2 regions of the Bacillus sp. EB106-06-01-XG163 genome follow, and region 1 is predicted to be linked to the other one. Evidence: riboswitches for the same ligand, from Rfam matches in the RefSeq annotation. Region 1 holds a riboswitch; the other holds the start of a gene.
What was found. Region 1 has a riboswitch for thiamine pyrophosphate ahead of AC3WTF_RS06005 (ECF transporter S component). Riboswitches for the same ligand answer to the same signal wherever they lie in the genome.
Positions count from the first base shown of each region.

Region 2: another riboswitch for thiamine pyrophosphate. It lies ahead of thiC (phosphomethylpyrimidine synthase ThiC); the one in region 1 lies ahead of AC3WTF_RS06005 (ECF transporter S component).

Region 1 is NZ_JBYTDS010000004.1:30,028-37,945, forward strand. It holds gene fbpA (Fur-regulated basic protein FbpA) at 1-120, opposite strand, end outside; gene AC3WTF_RS05980 (hypothetical protein) at 209-364, opposite strand; gene AC3WTF_RS05985 (MerR family transcriptional regulator) at 559-891, shown strand; gene mgtE (magnesium transporter) at 927-2,282, opposite strand; M-box (ykoK) riboswitch at 2,517-2,682, opposite strand; gene AC3WTF_RS05995 (transcriptional regulator SplA domain-containing protein) at 2,789-2,926, opposite strand; gene AC3WTF_RS06000 (glycoside hydrolase family 18 protein) at 3,015-4,277, opposite strand; TPP riboswitch at 4,426-4,539, shown strand; gene AC3WTF_RS06005 (ECF transporter S component) at 4,719-5,318, shown strand; gene AC3WTF_RS06010 (ABC transporter ATP-binding protein) at 5,305-6,942, shown strand; gene thiX (HMP/thiamine ABC transporter permease ThiX) at 6,917-7,678, shown strand; gene AC3WTF_RS06020 (STAS domain-containing protein) at 7,724-7,918, opposite strand, start outside.
Region 2 is NZ_JBYTDS010000014.1:112,543-120,460, forward strand. It holds gene AC3WTF_RS15970 (ABC transporter substrate-binding protein) at 1-1,602, opposite strand, end outside; gene AC3WTF_RS15975 (FbpB family small basic protein) at 1,605-1,784, opposite strand; gene AC3WTF_RS15980 (FAD-binding oxidoreductase) at 2,043-3,398, shown strand; gene thiC (phosphomethylpyrimidine synthase ThiC) at 3,439-5,211, opposite strand; TPP riboswitch at 5,333-5,443, opposite strand; gene AC3WTF_RS15990 (Type 1 glutamine amidotransferase-like domain-containing protein) at 5,493-6,191, opposite strand; gene AC3WTF_RS15995 (Na+/H+ antiporter NhaC family protein) at 6,277-7,848, opposite strand.

The DNA of each region.
Region 1 (7,918 bases):
TCTCAGCTCCGTAATTGTCATGGAATTGAGTATTTCTTTCGTATAGACTCCGATCTGCAGAAGCTTTTTGGAATAATGGTTTCTCTCTTTGTCCAATGCATTTTGAAGCAAACGACTCATGGCGGCCTCCTTTGTTTTCCGTTATTCTATGATCAGAATAACGCTTTTATATCAAAGACGTATAAAGCCATTGTAAAACTTCTGTAGATTATGATGTTTTTCGGTAAAGTCCGTTCTGGACGGCTCTGAGCAGCGGAAAAGCATGTTCTCCGGCAAGCTGCATGAACGCCTCCAGCATTTCGTCGCGTTTCATATCTAATTCAATGATTTCTTTTGCCAGCGAAACCGCTTTTTCTTTCTCCATTCCTATCCTTCCTCCTCATTGTGTCTGTATAGTACAGCATAAAACGGGGCACAGGACCATGCATTAACCTTGTCAATTTTTCTGCCGCTTTTTTTCTAAAATTTTCTATTCCGCGTCAGAAAACCTGACAAGCGTCAGGTTTTTTCTCTTTTTTTCTTATATAATATGAGTAAAAGACATCCAGGGGTGGAAAAATGACGACAGACGAACAATCTTACAAAGATAAAAAAGTAATCTCGATCGGCATTGTAAGCGAATTAACCGGATTGTCAGTCAGACAGATCAGATACTATGAAGAACGGAAATTAATCTATCCGCAGCGTTCATCACGGGGAACGAGAAAGTATTCCTTCGCGGACGTTGAGCGGCTGATGGATATTGCCAACAAGCGGGAAGACGGCGTGCAGACGGCTGAAATTTTAAAAGACATGCGAAAAAAAGAACAGGCTCTCAAAAACGACCCGCAGCTCCGCAAAAAAATGCTGGAAGGACAGCTTAATGCTCATTTTAAGTATAAAAACCGCTGATCAAAAAAGTCCGCCTCCTGTGAGACGGACTTTTTTTATAAAGCATGAAGAAATGCAGTTGCAATGCCGAAATAAATTAATAAGGACAAAATATCGTTCAGCGTCGTAATCAGCGGTCCTGATGCAATCGCCGGGTCAATGTTCAGTTTATGAAGAATAATAGGGACGATCGTTCCGGCCATCGTACCGATAATCAACGTTGCAAGCAGCGATGAACCGACGACAAAACCGAGCGTTAAGTCTTTCTGCCAGACGGTTGCGACAATCGTAATCGCGATCGCACAGACGATGCCGATGTAGATACCGGTTCTTAATTCACGGAAAATCAGTTTAAAGATGGTTTTTTTATTCATTTCTTCTTTAGCCAGTCCTCTGATGACGACGGCGAGTGACTGTGTGCCTGTATTACCCGTCGTTCCCGCGATCATCGGCATGAAAAACGCGAGGGCGACTACTTTTTGCAATGTATCTTCAAAATAATTCAGAATGCTTCCGGAAATCAATCCGATAAACAAAAGCAGAATGAGCCACGGCAAACGGCGGTACGCCGCAACGTACGCTTTCGTATCAAATGTAATCGCCTTACCGGAGGCTGCGAATTTTTCGTAATCTTCATCGGCTTCTTTAATCACGACGTCAATAATATCATCGACAGTGACAATACCGACAAGCACATGATTTTCTTCCACGATCGGAATGGCTAAAAAGTCATACCGCTGGATCAGCCTGGCGACTTCTTCCTGGTCTTGGAGCACCCCGGCCGAGATGACACGTGTAAACATGAGATCCTGCACTTTATCGTCAGGCTCGCCGAGAATTAAATCTCTGTATGAGAGCACTCCGACAAGCTGCTTGCTGTCATTAATCACGTACAAATAATTTATTGATTCTGCGATTTCTGCAAAGCTTTTCAGCTTCACGACCGCATCTTTTACTGTATAATGCTGCGGAATCCAGACGAAGCGGTTCGTCATCATCCGTCCCGCCGATTCTTGCGGATAGTTCATCAAAAGCTGCACGGCCTTTGATTCCTCAGCCTCCATGCTGGATAAAAGCTGTTCTTTCAGTTCTTCATCCATCTCTTCCAGCAATGCGGCGAGATCGTCGTTATCCATTTTATTCATTGCGAGAGTGGCTTTCGTTTTACCGACTTTATGCAAAACGGCAAGCTGAAATTCCCGCTCCAGCTCTCCGATCATGTCGGTGATGTCATCAACCGTCATATATGACAGATAACGGGCCCGGTGCTTTTCCGGCATTTCTTTAAACAAAAATGCCATGTCATAGGGCTGAAGCTCATCTATCATGTTTCGGAATTCTTTTATTTTTCCGTCCCGCAATAAAATGATAATGCGTAATATGAGTTCGTCATAGGTCATGTTTTGGACCATCGGGACTCGTACCTCCTTTACGGAGACGCGCCGTCCGTCAAGGGAAGTGCGGCGGTTTGTCTCCTCATCATGTCGTCACTGGTTATCTGGCTGTATATGGGTACTTCTTCTGACATACTCGAATGGGGAGAATCCATACTCCGCACCTCCTTATCATGCTCAGTCGTGTACGTTTTGAGGCATAAAAAAAACCTTCTGATATGAAGGCGAAAACAAGCACGGCAAATAAACGTGCGGGGCCTCCAATCGTAGAGCTTTAGCACTGTATGGCATAGGACAGCCATCCAGCTGCGTTAAGAATCACCTTATGTCGATGATTCCTGTTGACCCATTGGCGTCTTTGGACATTTTTGGGCAGCAGCGTATCTCCATACAGGAGCCTCACCTAACGAAGTTCTTATTTGAATTGACACACTGAGATTACAGAAAAAAAAGGAATGTGTCAACCTTAAATTTGTGATTTCAGCACATACCTATAAAATAAACGGAATAAAGGCATAAAGCCCTTATTCCGGCAAATCGCTTTCATCCTCTTCTGAAAGGAAATGATAGGATTCATGCAGCATGAGCGCGTACTCCCCTTCTTTTGTCGGATGCGGTACATACTCAGCCTCGTTGATATACTGCTCTTCCCTTTTCTTCATATGACAGACCTCCTGTTCAATTTTAGATTGTCCAAAAGAAGACCCGTTATCATAGGAAAAAAAATTACTTGCGTAGCGGGACATGCAGCTATATTTTTCGGATCGTGAAAAAGTTCCTAAGCAGCCACGGGCCCGGTTTGAAACCGAGCGTTAATTGCCACGCGCCGATCGCCTGCAGTCCGAACTCCCGGACGAGAACCATTTTTTCACTCATGCTCCGCACATCCTCAAACCACACTTCATGCGTTCTTCCATTTTCATCAGTATACCGGAAGTAAGGGGAACGCTCCTGCTGGGAATAACGGATCACTGATTGGTGCTTCATGGCCGTTTCCATGGCGCGCTGATTGGAGATGGCGGATCCGATCGTTCCGGGACGGTACGGAATCACCCAATCATACCCGTATAGCGGAACACCGAGAATCACTTTTCTTCTCGGCACCCTGCTGATGGCAAAATTGATCGTTTGCCTGACCTCTGTCAAAGGCGCCACGGGTCCCGGCTCACTGCCGGCGTGGTGCCAGTCGTACGCCATAATGAACATATAATCGACCACGGCTCCGATTCCGCCGTAATCATATCCCCTCAGCCACGGCACTGCATCACTTGTTTTCGCCGGAACCGATATCGTTAACGCGAGCTGATGCTCTGAAAGCCGGGTTTTTAACTGCCGGAGAAATCCTGTGAAGAGGTCCCTGTCAGCTTCTCTGACCCGTTCAAAATCAATATTTACACCGCCGTATCCCTTTCTTACGGTTAAGGAGACGATATTGTTGACGAGATTCGTTCTTGCCGTCGGATTTTGCAGCACTTGATGGGCTAATTCCGGACTGAATCCCCCTTCTGTCAGATTCGTAATGACGGCAAGCGGACGCACTCTGTTCTGCCATGTGGTTTCTATTGCGGTTCTGTCGTTTAAATCGTTAATGATATCTCCATTCGGGCCAAAATGATATTCAAACAAAGAAATCGCCGAAGAATACGGCGCAAAATCATTAATTAGCTCTCTATCCGCTTCAGGCGTCCGAATGACATAAAATTGCAGGGTTCCCGCAAGATAGTTAGAGATATCAGGAATCTTCACTTTCATACCCGCCCGCAGCCGGTTCGGCGGAATATCCGGGTTTGCCTGCATCAGCTGCATCTGCGGCACATAAGCCTTACCTGCGATAACGGCATACGTATCATTCGGCTGAACCGTATATTCATTAAGAGGGATTAAAAGCGCCTGCCCCGGAACGATATTCGTTTCCTCAAGCCCGTTGACGCTTCTGATGCTGTCAACAGGGTATCCGTACTTTCTGCTGATGGAAAATAACGAGTCACCAGACTGCACTGTATGAACAAACATAGATGTCCTCCGTTTCCTTTTGATCAAAAGGGCTCTACTTATCTTTATGAATGATCATCCGGTCCGATTCCAAACTCTGTTTGAAGAAAGGCTGTTTACAAATCAGACATGATCAACTATGATGATGTCATCATAAAAAACTGTATAGGAAACGCACTAGGGGTGCTGTTATCGGCTGAGATAAAACATGCGGCAGGCGTGTTTTGATCCCTTATAACCCGATCTGGATAATACCAGCGTGGGGAAGTGCAGATTGACCGGAGCGCAGGGTTTTTCCCCATGCGTTTTCGTTCTGCTGCTGCATATTCCCTCGGATATGCAGTTTTTTATTTTTCATTAAAAAACGGGGGAGGACACCGCAATATGAAACTGAATATGAACCGCCTGTAAAATCATCTCTTTCATACATACGACTATCCGATAAGAAAGCAGGAGATCACAATGAAAAATTGGAAAATGAGAGAAATTGTCGTCATGTCCGTCATCAGTGTTGTATTTGCTGTCATTTATTTAGTATCAACTCATGCAAGCAATATAGCGGCAGGGTTTTTCGGCCGGATGAGCTATGAACCGATTTACGGTATCTGGTTTATCGTCTCGGTAATTGCCGCGTACATTATTCAAAAACCGGGAGCGGCTCTCGTTTCTGAAATCATCGCCGCTTTTGTGGAGTGCTTACTCGGAAATCCGTCAGGACCGATGGTGATTCTGATCGGGATCGCACAGGGAATCGGTGCGGAAGCGGTCTTTTTTGCGACACGCTGGCGGGTGTATACCCTGCCCGTGCTTCTTTTATCCGGTATGGGGTCTTCTGTGACGAGCTTCATTTATGACTTGTTCGTTTCCGGATACTCTGTTTTGAATCCGGGTTTATTAGCCGTCATGCTTCTCATCCGTCTGATCTCAGGTGCGCTTCTTGCCGGCCTTCTCGGCAAAGCAATCAGTGATGCGCTGGCTTACACAGGGGTGCTGAACGGCATGGCGCTCGGAAAACAATTCAAGAAGAAAAAGAAACAGGTGAACCAAGATGCAGGCATCTGAGCCCCTTCTATCGGCCGGCCGTCTTACCTTTTCTTATGATCAGGATGAAAAGCCGATTCTTCAAAACGTGTCCTTTCAGCTCCGGAAAGGAGAGCGGGCTTTATTGCTCGGGCCGAGCGGATGCGGCAAAAGCTCGCTCGCTCTCTGTTTAAACGGTCTGTACCCGGAAGCATGCGATGGGGTTCAATCGGGAACCGTTTCTTTATACGGAACACCTCTTTCACATCTGACAGAACCCGCCGCCAGATCCATCGGCGTCGTGTTTCAAGATCCGGACCAGCAGTTTTGCATGCTGACGGTTGAAGATGAAATCGCCTTCGGCCTGGAAAATTTGCAATATACAAAAGAAGATATGGACGCAATCATCGATGACGTTTTGGCAAAATTAGAGATCACTCATTTGAAAACGCGAACGATCGCTTCGCTGTCAGGCGGTTCAAAACAAAAAGTGGCGCTTGCCTGTATCATTGCGATGGAACCGGAACTCATTATTTTGGACGAACCGACGGCACAGCTTGATCCATATTCCGCACGTGAATTGGCGCGGCTGATCAAAGATCTTCAAGCAAAAAAAGGCTTCGGCCTTCTCGTTATCGAACATCAGCTTGATCATTGGGCGCCGTGGATGGACAGGACGATTGTCCTTGACGAAACGGGTCAGAAGGTGATGGACGGAGAGACGGACGTTATCTTTGAAACAAAGATTGAAGAGCTGATGCAGCTCGGCATTCCGATTCCGCGTGTGATCTCATTGCAGGAGCACGTCAGCATTCCTTTTACATTGTGTAAAGAAAAGCTGTTTCAAGAATCTGTACCGTCTCTGCCCGAACCCCGGCCCGCCGCGCTTTCGGCAGAAGACGCGCTGAGCGTTCACGAGCTGTCATTCTCAAGAGGGGCAGACGTCATTTTTCAGGATGTGAGCTTTTCCGTAAAAAAAGGTTCAATCACCGCGATTGCCGGCCCTAACGGAACAGGAAAAACAACGCTTCTTTCTGCCGCGGCCAAGCTCATCCGTCCGCTGGGCGGAGACATCAAAATAGACGGCAGACCGATTGATTCCTATTCTGAAAAAGAGCTGCGGCGGCTGATCGGATATGTTTTCCAAAATCCTGAACACCAATTTGTCACAGATTCCGTCATTCAAGAGCTGATGTTCGGTTTTGAAAGCAGCAGAGCCGCAAAGGAGAAAGCTCTTCAGCTGTTAACCCGATTCGGCCTGAGACGCCATGCCTCACAGCATCCGTTTTCTTTAAGCCAAGGACAAAAACGCCGGCTCAGCGTCGCAACGATGCTTATGCACAATGTGAACGTTTTGATGCTTGATGAACCGACTTTCGGACAGGATGCCAAAACGGCGCGGGAGTGTATGCAAATGCTCCGTGAGATTCAAAAGGAAGGAACGGCTGTTTTGATGGTGACACACGATATGGAACTCGTCTCAGATTATGCCGACACGATCCTTGTGCTCTGCGGCACGAAACTGGTATTCCGGGGAACTCCCGACGCTTTATTTTCTGATAACACCGGGATCGCCGAGCAAGCGCATTTGGCTTTACCGCTGCGGTATGAATGGATGAAACACGACAGGAGGCGGAGAAATGAACTTGCGGCTGGAGGCTGTTAACCCGTCAATAAAGGCGGCGGCTGTATTGTTATGCGTCATTATGCTGTCGTTTATTTATAATCCGTACACCCCTGCTTTGTTTTATATCATCATTGCGGGAGGCGTCCTCTCGGCGGGGCGTGTGCCGCTGAAAAAATGGCTGCTGTTCACGATTCCGTTTGTCATTCTGGCCTTCGGTTCTTTATGGACAGCCGCCGTATTCGGAAACGTCCCGACAACCGGAAGCAACCTGCTGTTTAAGCTCGGGCCGATTGCCGTCAACAGTGATAACGCGGCGCTCGGGATTTCTATCGCGTTTCGTATTTTATGTTTTTCCGCTTTGTCGATGATGTTTCTTTTCACAACCGATCCGATTCTGTTCATGCTCAGTCTGATTCAGCAGTGTAAGCTGCCGCCCAAGCTTGCATACGGCGTTATCGCGGGGTTCCGGTTTCTCCCTCTTCTGAAAGATGAAATCCTGATCATCCGGCAGGCGCACAGAATCAGGGGCGCGGGGTCTGATTCCGGGCTGAAAGGAAAGCTCTCCGCCTTCAGGCGCTTCACCATTCCGCTATTGGCAGGCGCAATCAGAAAGGCGGAACGCACGGCGATCGCGATGGAATCTAAAGGCTTTACGGGGAGCCGAAACCGCACGTTTTACAGAACTGTTACCGTGCGCCGCGCCGACTGGTGCTTTTTCCTGCTCGTGCTTCTGTTATTCGGCGCAAGCTGGCTCATTTCATTGTTGTTTGTATAAAAACAGGCCGCCGGAGTGATTCGGCAGCCTGTTTTGTTATGTATGTTATTGATGATAATTGAGAGCCTGAGCGAGATTGGACTTGATCGTAATATCTGAGAAATTAATGCCGAGCTGTACGGCGGTTTGAGCGATTTCCGGCCTGATTCCGGATAAAGTGGACGTGACGCCGATCAATTTCAGCGCCTCAACTAATTTAAAAATCTGATGCGCCACCATCGTATCGACAACCACTACACC
Region 2 (7,918 bases), on a different contig from region 1:
CGGGTTTTCCCCGAGCTCCCGGTACAGCTGGTGATAAATCTCTTTTCTTTTGCTGATATCAAGCGTGCCGGCTCCTTTCTCTATCAGCCGGTCCGCTTTCGGATTGGAATACCCCGTTACATTATTGGGATGGCCGGAAGCCAGCTTTTCCACCGTGTCATTCGGATCAAGAATCTGCGAGGTGGAAACGGCGGCAAGGTCATATTGTTTGTCATTTATTTTCGCTACTTCTGTATTAAAATCCATCACTTCCGGTTTTAATGAGATTCCGATGTCCGCGTAATTTTCTTTCGCGATCGGGATAAAATCATCATCCGCTTTAGACGTGTAATAGCTGATTTCAAGCTTTTTGTCGTTTTTTTCACGTACACCGTCTTTGCCCGTTTTCCAGCCTGCTTCATCGAGAAGCTTTCTGGCTTTTTCAGGGTTAAACGCGTACCGATTGACATCTTTGTCATCATAAGCCCACGAAACCGGAGACACCGGCACATTCGCGACTTCTCCGTAGCGTTTAAAGCGGACATCGACGATTTTTTGACGGTCAAGTCCGTAAATAAGCGCCTGGGACACTTTCTTATCTCGAAAAGGCGGACGCTTGTGATTGACGTACACAAGCCCGTAATCATTCACGACAGATACGCTTATATTAGCAAAACCGAGACTTTTTAAATGCTGAACCGTATCATCATCAGGTGAGAAAGAAGCGTAATCAAGGTCACCCGTTTCAAACAGCTGAAGGGAAGTTGACGGATCGATAATTTTATAAATGAGCTTTTCCGTTTTCGGTTTTCCTGCATAATAGTGTTCATTAGCCTGATAGCGTATTTCCTGTCCCGGAAGATATTCTGTAAATTGATAAGGTCCCGCTCCGAGCGGTTTGGCATAAAGCTCTTTTAAATAGTCCAGTTTGCCGAATTGATATTTCTTCCCGTAGTAGGCTTCTGACAGCACCTGCCCGCCTAAAAGAAGCAGCGACTTCGCACTGACTTTCTCAGTCGTGATTTGAATGGTTCTGTCATCAAGGACGCAAATGCCCTCTATCGTCTTTGCCTTTCCTTCTTTGTAAGCCTTACCGCCTTTAATATAGGCCGTGGTGATATCTTCATAGCCCGCGTAGGCAGGATCATGCAACAGTGTTAAAGTGAATGCGGCATCCTTTGCGGTCAGCGGTGAACCGTCGCTGAAAACGAGATTTTTTCTTAAACGGAACGTGTATGTAAGCTGATCTTTGGAAATTTTCCAGCTTTCCGCAAGAGCCGGGGCAGGCTTCCCCGTTTTATCCAGTTTGACTAACGGTTCAAAAATAGGATCTGTCGCATTTCCGTCCCAGCCGTTTTCGTAAAAGTACGGCAGAAACACGCCGCCCGGCGCGGAAATCCCAGCAACAAAAGTGTCAGTTCTGGCTTTCGATTTAGCGGGAATCGCCGCCGGATGAGAAGCTTTAAATTCCTTTGTCTTGACATGGGCAATACGTGTTTCTTCCTTTTTATCCGCCGCAGATGACGGTTCTTCTCCGGCACTCCCGAACGCGCACCCTGATAACATGATGGATACCGACAGCGCGAGTACCGTTGTTTTTATCCTCCATTTTCTCTCCTTCATCTTTATCGAACCCCCGCATGCTTTTCATCTATCTTTATATAAATCTGCTCCATCTGTTCCTCATTTCTCATAATCTCCCGTTTGTTTTTCTCTACAAGCAGTTCGAAATTCAATGTGTGTTTTCTGTACTTTTTTCGTTTTTTGCTCTTTTTGCGCACATGTGATACCTTTTTTAACGCCACTTTTCATCCCTCCGCTTTTCATTTCATTCATGACTTTCACGCAAAAAAGGCCCTTATCTGTTTAAAAGATAAGAGCCTTCGGTGATCCGATCAGCCATTGTTTGGAAATATGTAATGATTATGTTAATTCATACATTCCCTACCTGTCAACTACAATTTAAAATATCGTTTCCTTCCGGGGGTTTTCCTCATACACTCTCTCATTTTTCCGCATATGCTAGAAAACATAGCAGATTACAAGTGAAAGTGAGTGAGAATGTGGAAAAGACAACATTGACCGGTCGCATCGTCAAAAAAGATGACCCGGACTATAATGCTGCGAGAACCAATATCAATTTAAGCCTGCAAAGATATCCAGACATCATTGTGTTTTGTCAAAACAAACATGACGCCCTCAATGCGGTGAGATGGGCGCGTGAGAACAATGTGCCTTTCCGTATCAGAGGCGGAAGACACAGCTACGAAAACTTTTCTCTGTTAAATGACGGACTAGTCATTGATCTCAGTGAAATGAAGAAAATAAGAGTAAATGAGGATAAGCGGCTGGTCTCGATTGAAGCGGGAGCCGAATTGGGGGAAGTCTACCGGACACTCTGGCGGTACGGCTTGACCCTTCCTGCGGGAACCATTGCGAATGTGGGAATCACGGGGCTGACGCTCGGGGGAGGAATCGGATATTTAACAAGGACAGCCGGACTTACTTGCGATCGTCTCCTCCAGCTCGAAATGATCATAGCGGACGAAAAAACAGGTGCTGACTTGATCACAGTCAACCGTTCAAAGCACTCTGATCTATTTTGGGCGTCTCAGGGAGGAGGGGGAGGCAACTTCGGCATTGTCACATCCATGATGTTTAAAGCCGTGCCGATCTCGTGCGTGTCTGTTTTTTCTGTCACTTGGGGCTGGGATGATTTTGAGGAAGTATTTAACACATGGCAGCGCTGGGCTCCATTTACAGACAACCGGCTTACCTCATCAATTCAGTTTTGGCCTAAGGAAGTCAACCGCATAGAAGCGCTCGGTCAATTTACCGGGACAAAGGATGAGCTGAAAGAACTGTTGGCTCCGTTAATGAAAGCGGGAAAACCGGCAAGCGGCATGGTCAAGACAGTGCCATTTATTAAGGCGGCAGCCTTTTTTAACAGCCCGGGAGGCAATCAGCCGCAAAAGATGAAGCGGTCAGGATCCTTTATTGAAAAACCATTATCAACACGCGCGATTTCCACTTTAAAGCGCTATTTAGAGCACGCTCCGAACGAAAACGCCAGTGTCTGGCAGCAGTCTCTCGGCGGGGCGGCCGGACGGATCGCTCCGGACCAAACGGCATTCTACTATCGCAACGCAATCATTGCCCAAGAATATATAACAACTTGGACATCTGCTGAAGAAGAAAGACAAAATGTCCGCTGGATTGAAGGACTGAGAACGTCCCTATCAAGAGAAACGATGGGAGATTACGTGAATTGGCCTGATAGAGAAATCAGAAACTGGCTGCAAACGTATTACGGAGAAAATGTTCACCGCCTCCGTCAAGTCAAAACGAAATACGATCCGGAAAATATATTCCGCTTTGAGCAGAGCATTCCGCCGCTTCGCCGTTCACCGTTTTTCTAAAAAAGATGAAGATGGGCAAACTCCATCCTCATCTTTTCTTTTATTGATATAAGCGGCTTCCCTTCTCTGCAAACTCTTTTGCTTTTTCTTTCAGTCCTTCGTTGACGGCCTCGTCTTCAGTAAGTCCGTTTTCCTTCGCATAATCACGAATATCCTGAGAAATTCTCATACTGCAGAACTTCGGACCGCACATCGAACAGAAGTGAGCCGTTTTTGCGCCTTCAGCCGGCAGCGTTTCATCATGATATTCCATTGCTCTTTCAGGATCAAGCGACAAATGAAATTGATCACGCCACCGGAATTCAAACCGCGCCTTAGACAGAGCATCGTCACGGATCTGTGCACCCGGATGCCCTTTAGCAAGGTCTGCGGCATGTGCCGCGATTTTGTACGTAATGACGCCTTCTCTTACATCATCACGATTCGGCAGCCCCAAATGCTCCTTCGGCGTGACATAGCAAAGCATCGCCGTCCCGTACCAGCCGATCATCGCCGCGCCGATTGCTGAAGTAATGTGGTCATAACCCGGAGCGATATCCGTCGTTAATGGCCCGAGCGTGTAAAAAGGCGCCTCTTTACAAATTTCCAGCTGCTTGTCCATGTTTTCCTTAATTTTATGCATCGGCACATGACCCGGTCCTTCGATCATCACTTGCACATCGTGCTTCCACGCAATCTCCGTCAATTCTCCGAGAGTCTCCAATTCCGCAAACTGCGCTTCATCATTGGCATCCGCAATCGAACCGGGGCGAAGCCCGTCACCAAGAGAAAAAGCGATATCATAGGTCTTCATGATTTCACAAATTTCTTCAAAATGCGTGTACAGAAAGCTTTCCTGATGATGAGCCAGGCACCATTGCGCCATAATCGCCCCCCCGCGGGATACAATTCCCGTCGTGCGTTTAGCCGTTAACGGGACGTAACGAAGCAGTACGCCGGCATGGATGGTGAAATAATCCACGCCCTGCTCCGCCTGCTCAATCAATGTGTCACGATAAATGTCCCACGTTAAATCCTCGGCAATGCCATTTACTTTTTCAAGCGCCTGATAAATCGGCACCGTCCCCACAGGCACGGGACAGTTGCGGATAATCCATTCACGCGTCGTATGAATGTCTTTTCCCGTGGATAAGTCCATCATCGTATCGGCGCCCCAGCGAATCGCCCACGTCATTTTTTCGACTTCTTCTTCGATAGAAGATGTAACAGCCGAGTTGCCGATATTGGCATTAATTTTCACATGAAAATTCCGGCCGATAATCATCGGCTCGCTTTCCGGGTGGTTGACGTTAGAAGGAATAATCGCCCGGCCGCTGGCTACCTCGTCTCTGACAAATTCGGGAGACACATGCTCACGTATTGCGATAAACTCCATTTCAGGCGTAATGATGCCTTTTCTCGCATAATGCAATTGTGTTACATTTTTCCCCGGCTTGGCCCGAAGCGGTTTCCGCTGTAGGCCGGGGTATTCAGCGGCACGGCCCTCTTTTTTATAACCGTTGTCTTCAGGTCTCACGGTCCGGCCATTATATTCTTCTACATCTCCGCGCCCGGTAATCCACTTTGTGCGGAGCGCCCCCAGCCCTTCATGAATATCAATCTGTACATCCGGGTCTGTATACGGCCCGCTCGTATCATAAACACGGACCGGCGCATTCTCCTCTTCCCCGAATGCCCCCGTAGTCGCACTCAGGCTGATTTCCCGCATCGGCACTCGTATAGCGGGCGAAGAACCTTCTGCATAAACCTTTTTACTGCCGGAAAAACTCGACATAATGGAAATGTTCGCTTGCTGTACTGATTGATTTTGCATACAAATCTCTCCTTTATCATTTGAATAACAGAACCAAGCTCAGCACCAGCACAAAAAAACCGGGTTCAAAGAAGAACCCGGTTTTGCAGTCAGAAAGAAACTATTATTGTTTTCATCAACAATAATAAAACCTTTACTTCCCCACGCTGGTACGAACCAGATCAGGTCCAAAGGGTTAAGAAGCCGCCGCTTCTCTCTCAGCCCGCTCAGACGGGCACCCCCAGTAACTATTGATTTCGCTCTCATCGTAACATAAGTTGTGTACAAAAAAAAGCATATTATCAAAATTCAGATAACGGAACAGTCATAAGCTCTGTTTCCCGAACGCCTTTTTCGGTATTAAAAACCCGATAACCCTTTGCGGTTTCCCTGGAAGAGACAGCCCGGAACAGCTGACCGTCTTTATAATGAAGCGCAGCGCCGTCATCAGCGGCATAGCCCTCCCTGAGTTTCTTTTCTGAAATCAGACGGTGATACACCGGCCGGCGCTCCGCTTCTCCGTCATAGTGCGGACAAAAGCTTCCCCGCAAAAATCCTAAAGCTCTTAACTCTCTCAAATCTCCAGCTGAATCCGTCAATCCTTCTTCATACCAGCAAATCGCCCCGGCGCTGAGACCCGCCAACATGATGCCGTTTTCCCAAGCCTCACGAAGAATAAGGTCAATCCCCCACTCTTTCCATAAGACAAGCATATTACGCGTATTTCCGCCGCCGACATATATAATATCTTTCTTCATGAGAAAGGATCTGAGATCAGAACCCGGCGGTTTAAACAACGACAAGTGATCCGGCTCACACCGCAGCTTTTGAAAGGCCTGATAAAACCTGCCGATATAATTCTCCGAATCTCCGCTTGCCGTCGGCAAAAAACAAATTTTCGGCTTTGACCGCGCCGACTGCTCTAAAATATACTGATCCAGCACAAGATGATCCGGCTCCATGGAAAAGCCCCCGCCGCCCATTGCAATAATCTGCTTCAATGTCATCACCTCTTTTTTCCTCTAGTATAACAGCTCATAAAAAGGCGTTATCCCCATTTCGGATACCGCCTTTAAAAGCTATTTGTTATCTGAAAAATGAAAACACACCGTATAACACAACGGAGATCCCCGCGGCGATAAGCGCCGGAACAAGCTTCGAACGGGCATACTTCACAACATCGATCCCCAACACCGTACAGGTTGTCACCGTATTATCACTGAGAGGAGAAGCAAATGCTCCAAATGTTCCGCTCGCAAACACGGCCCCGATCGCTAATAATAAACTGGTATGTGACTGAACCGCCAGCGTTACGCCGAGCGGCATTAAAAGCCCCCAAGTCCCCCAGGATGACCCGATAAAATAGGATATAACAGCCCCCAGTATAAAAAGAGACGGCGCAATAAACATATGAGGGATCCATGACGTTAAATGAGAAGTAACATATTCCGAGAATCCCAGATCTTCAGATACTGCTGTTACGGCCCAAATCAGCGATAACATAATAATAACGTTGACCAATTCGTTTCCGCCCTTAATAAAATGGGTAACAAGCTCGCCTGCATGAAAACGCTGAAACATAAAAAGAGCAAATGCTGCAATAACCGCTGCCAATAATGCGGTTAACATGACGCCAAGCATATCGCTTTTGATAAAAGCATTCAAAAACCCTTGAGCTTTAGAATGGCCGTCCCACCAGCTGAGAAAGAGTGTTAATAGCAAAAACAGCCCGATCGGAATGATTAAATTCCAAGGCCGAATCGGTGTTTCCTTAATATAAGCACGGTGCGCCGAATCCAGCTCCTCCTGCTGGTCAGCATGCTCATCACTTTCGAACATTCCCGTATGTCCACCGTGAATATCTGAGATCCTCCCTGTTTCCATGTTGAATGAACCTGAGCCTTTTGAAAGCAACACACCGCTGTTCCGCGGAATCGGTTCCGTATTTTTGTTAAGTTTGCGAGCAGAAGTTTGTCCGCTCATTTCTGTTTTTTCTAAGCTTTCGTCCGCTTTTTGTTTCTTAAAAAAGCAGTAATAAATTCCGACTAATATAATCACAATGGAGAAAAAATTGAAGGGAATACTTTTCACATACACCGTGTAAGCCGGCTGATCTATTCCTGACGTTTTAAGGGCCTGTCCGATAATGGAAACCATGTAGCCGACAAATGCCGTTGCTATCGGAATCAAGGCAATGACAGGGTTTGCCGTAAACTCAATGGCATACGCAATTTTCTGTTTCGACAGGTCCAGACGCTTGCTTAAAGCTTTCATGATCGGTGCAATTGTGACGATGCGAAAGTCCGGTTCACTGAACGTGCCAAATGTCGACAGCCATGCAAGCAGCATCGCACCTTTTTTGGTTTTAACTTTTTTACTGATCAAATGGACGAATCCTTTTATCCCGCCGGTCAGCTTTATAATCCCTACAAGGCCGGCAAATGAATATAGAAACACAATGATTCTAATATTATTGGTGACGACAATGTTGCTGATTACATATTGAACCATATGTTCAATCCCGCCAAGCAAGCTGGGATGCAAAAGATAGCTTCCGACCAGCAAACCGACAAACAGACCGGACTGCACTTGCTTTGTAATGATTGAAATGGGAATGACCAGAATAAATGGGATAAGACAAGTCCAAGTCCCTTCCATAAAAAACACCTCTTTCAAAGAACTTCTTGTTAGTATCTTTGAAAAAAGCGTATTTATACAATCTGCACGC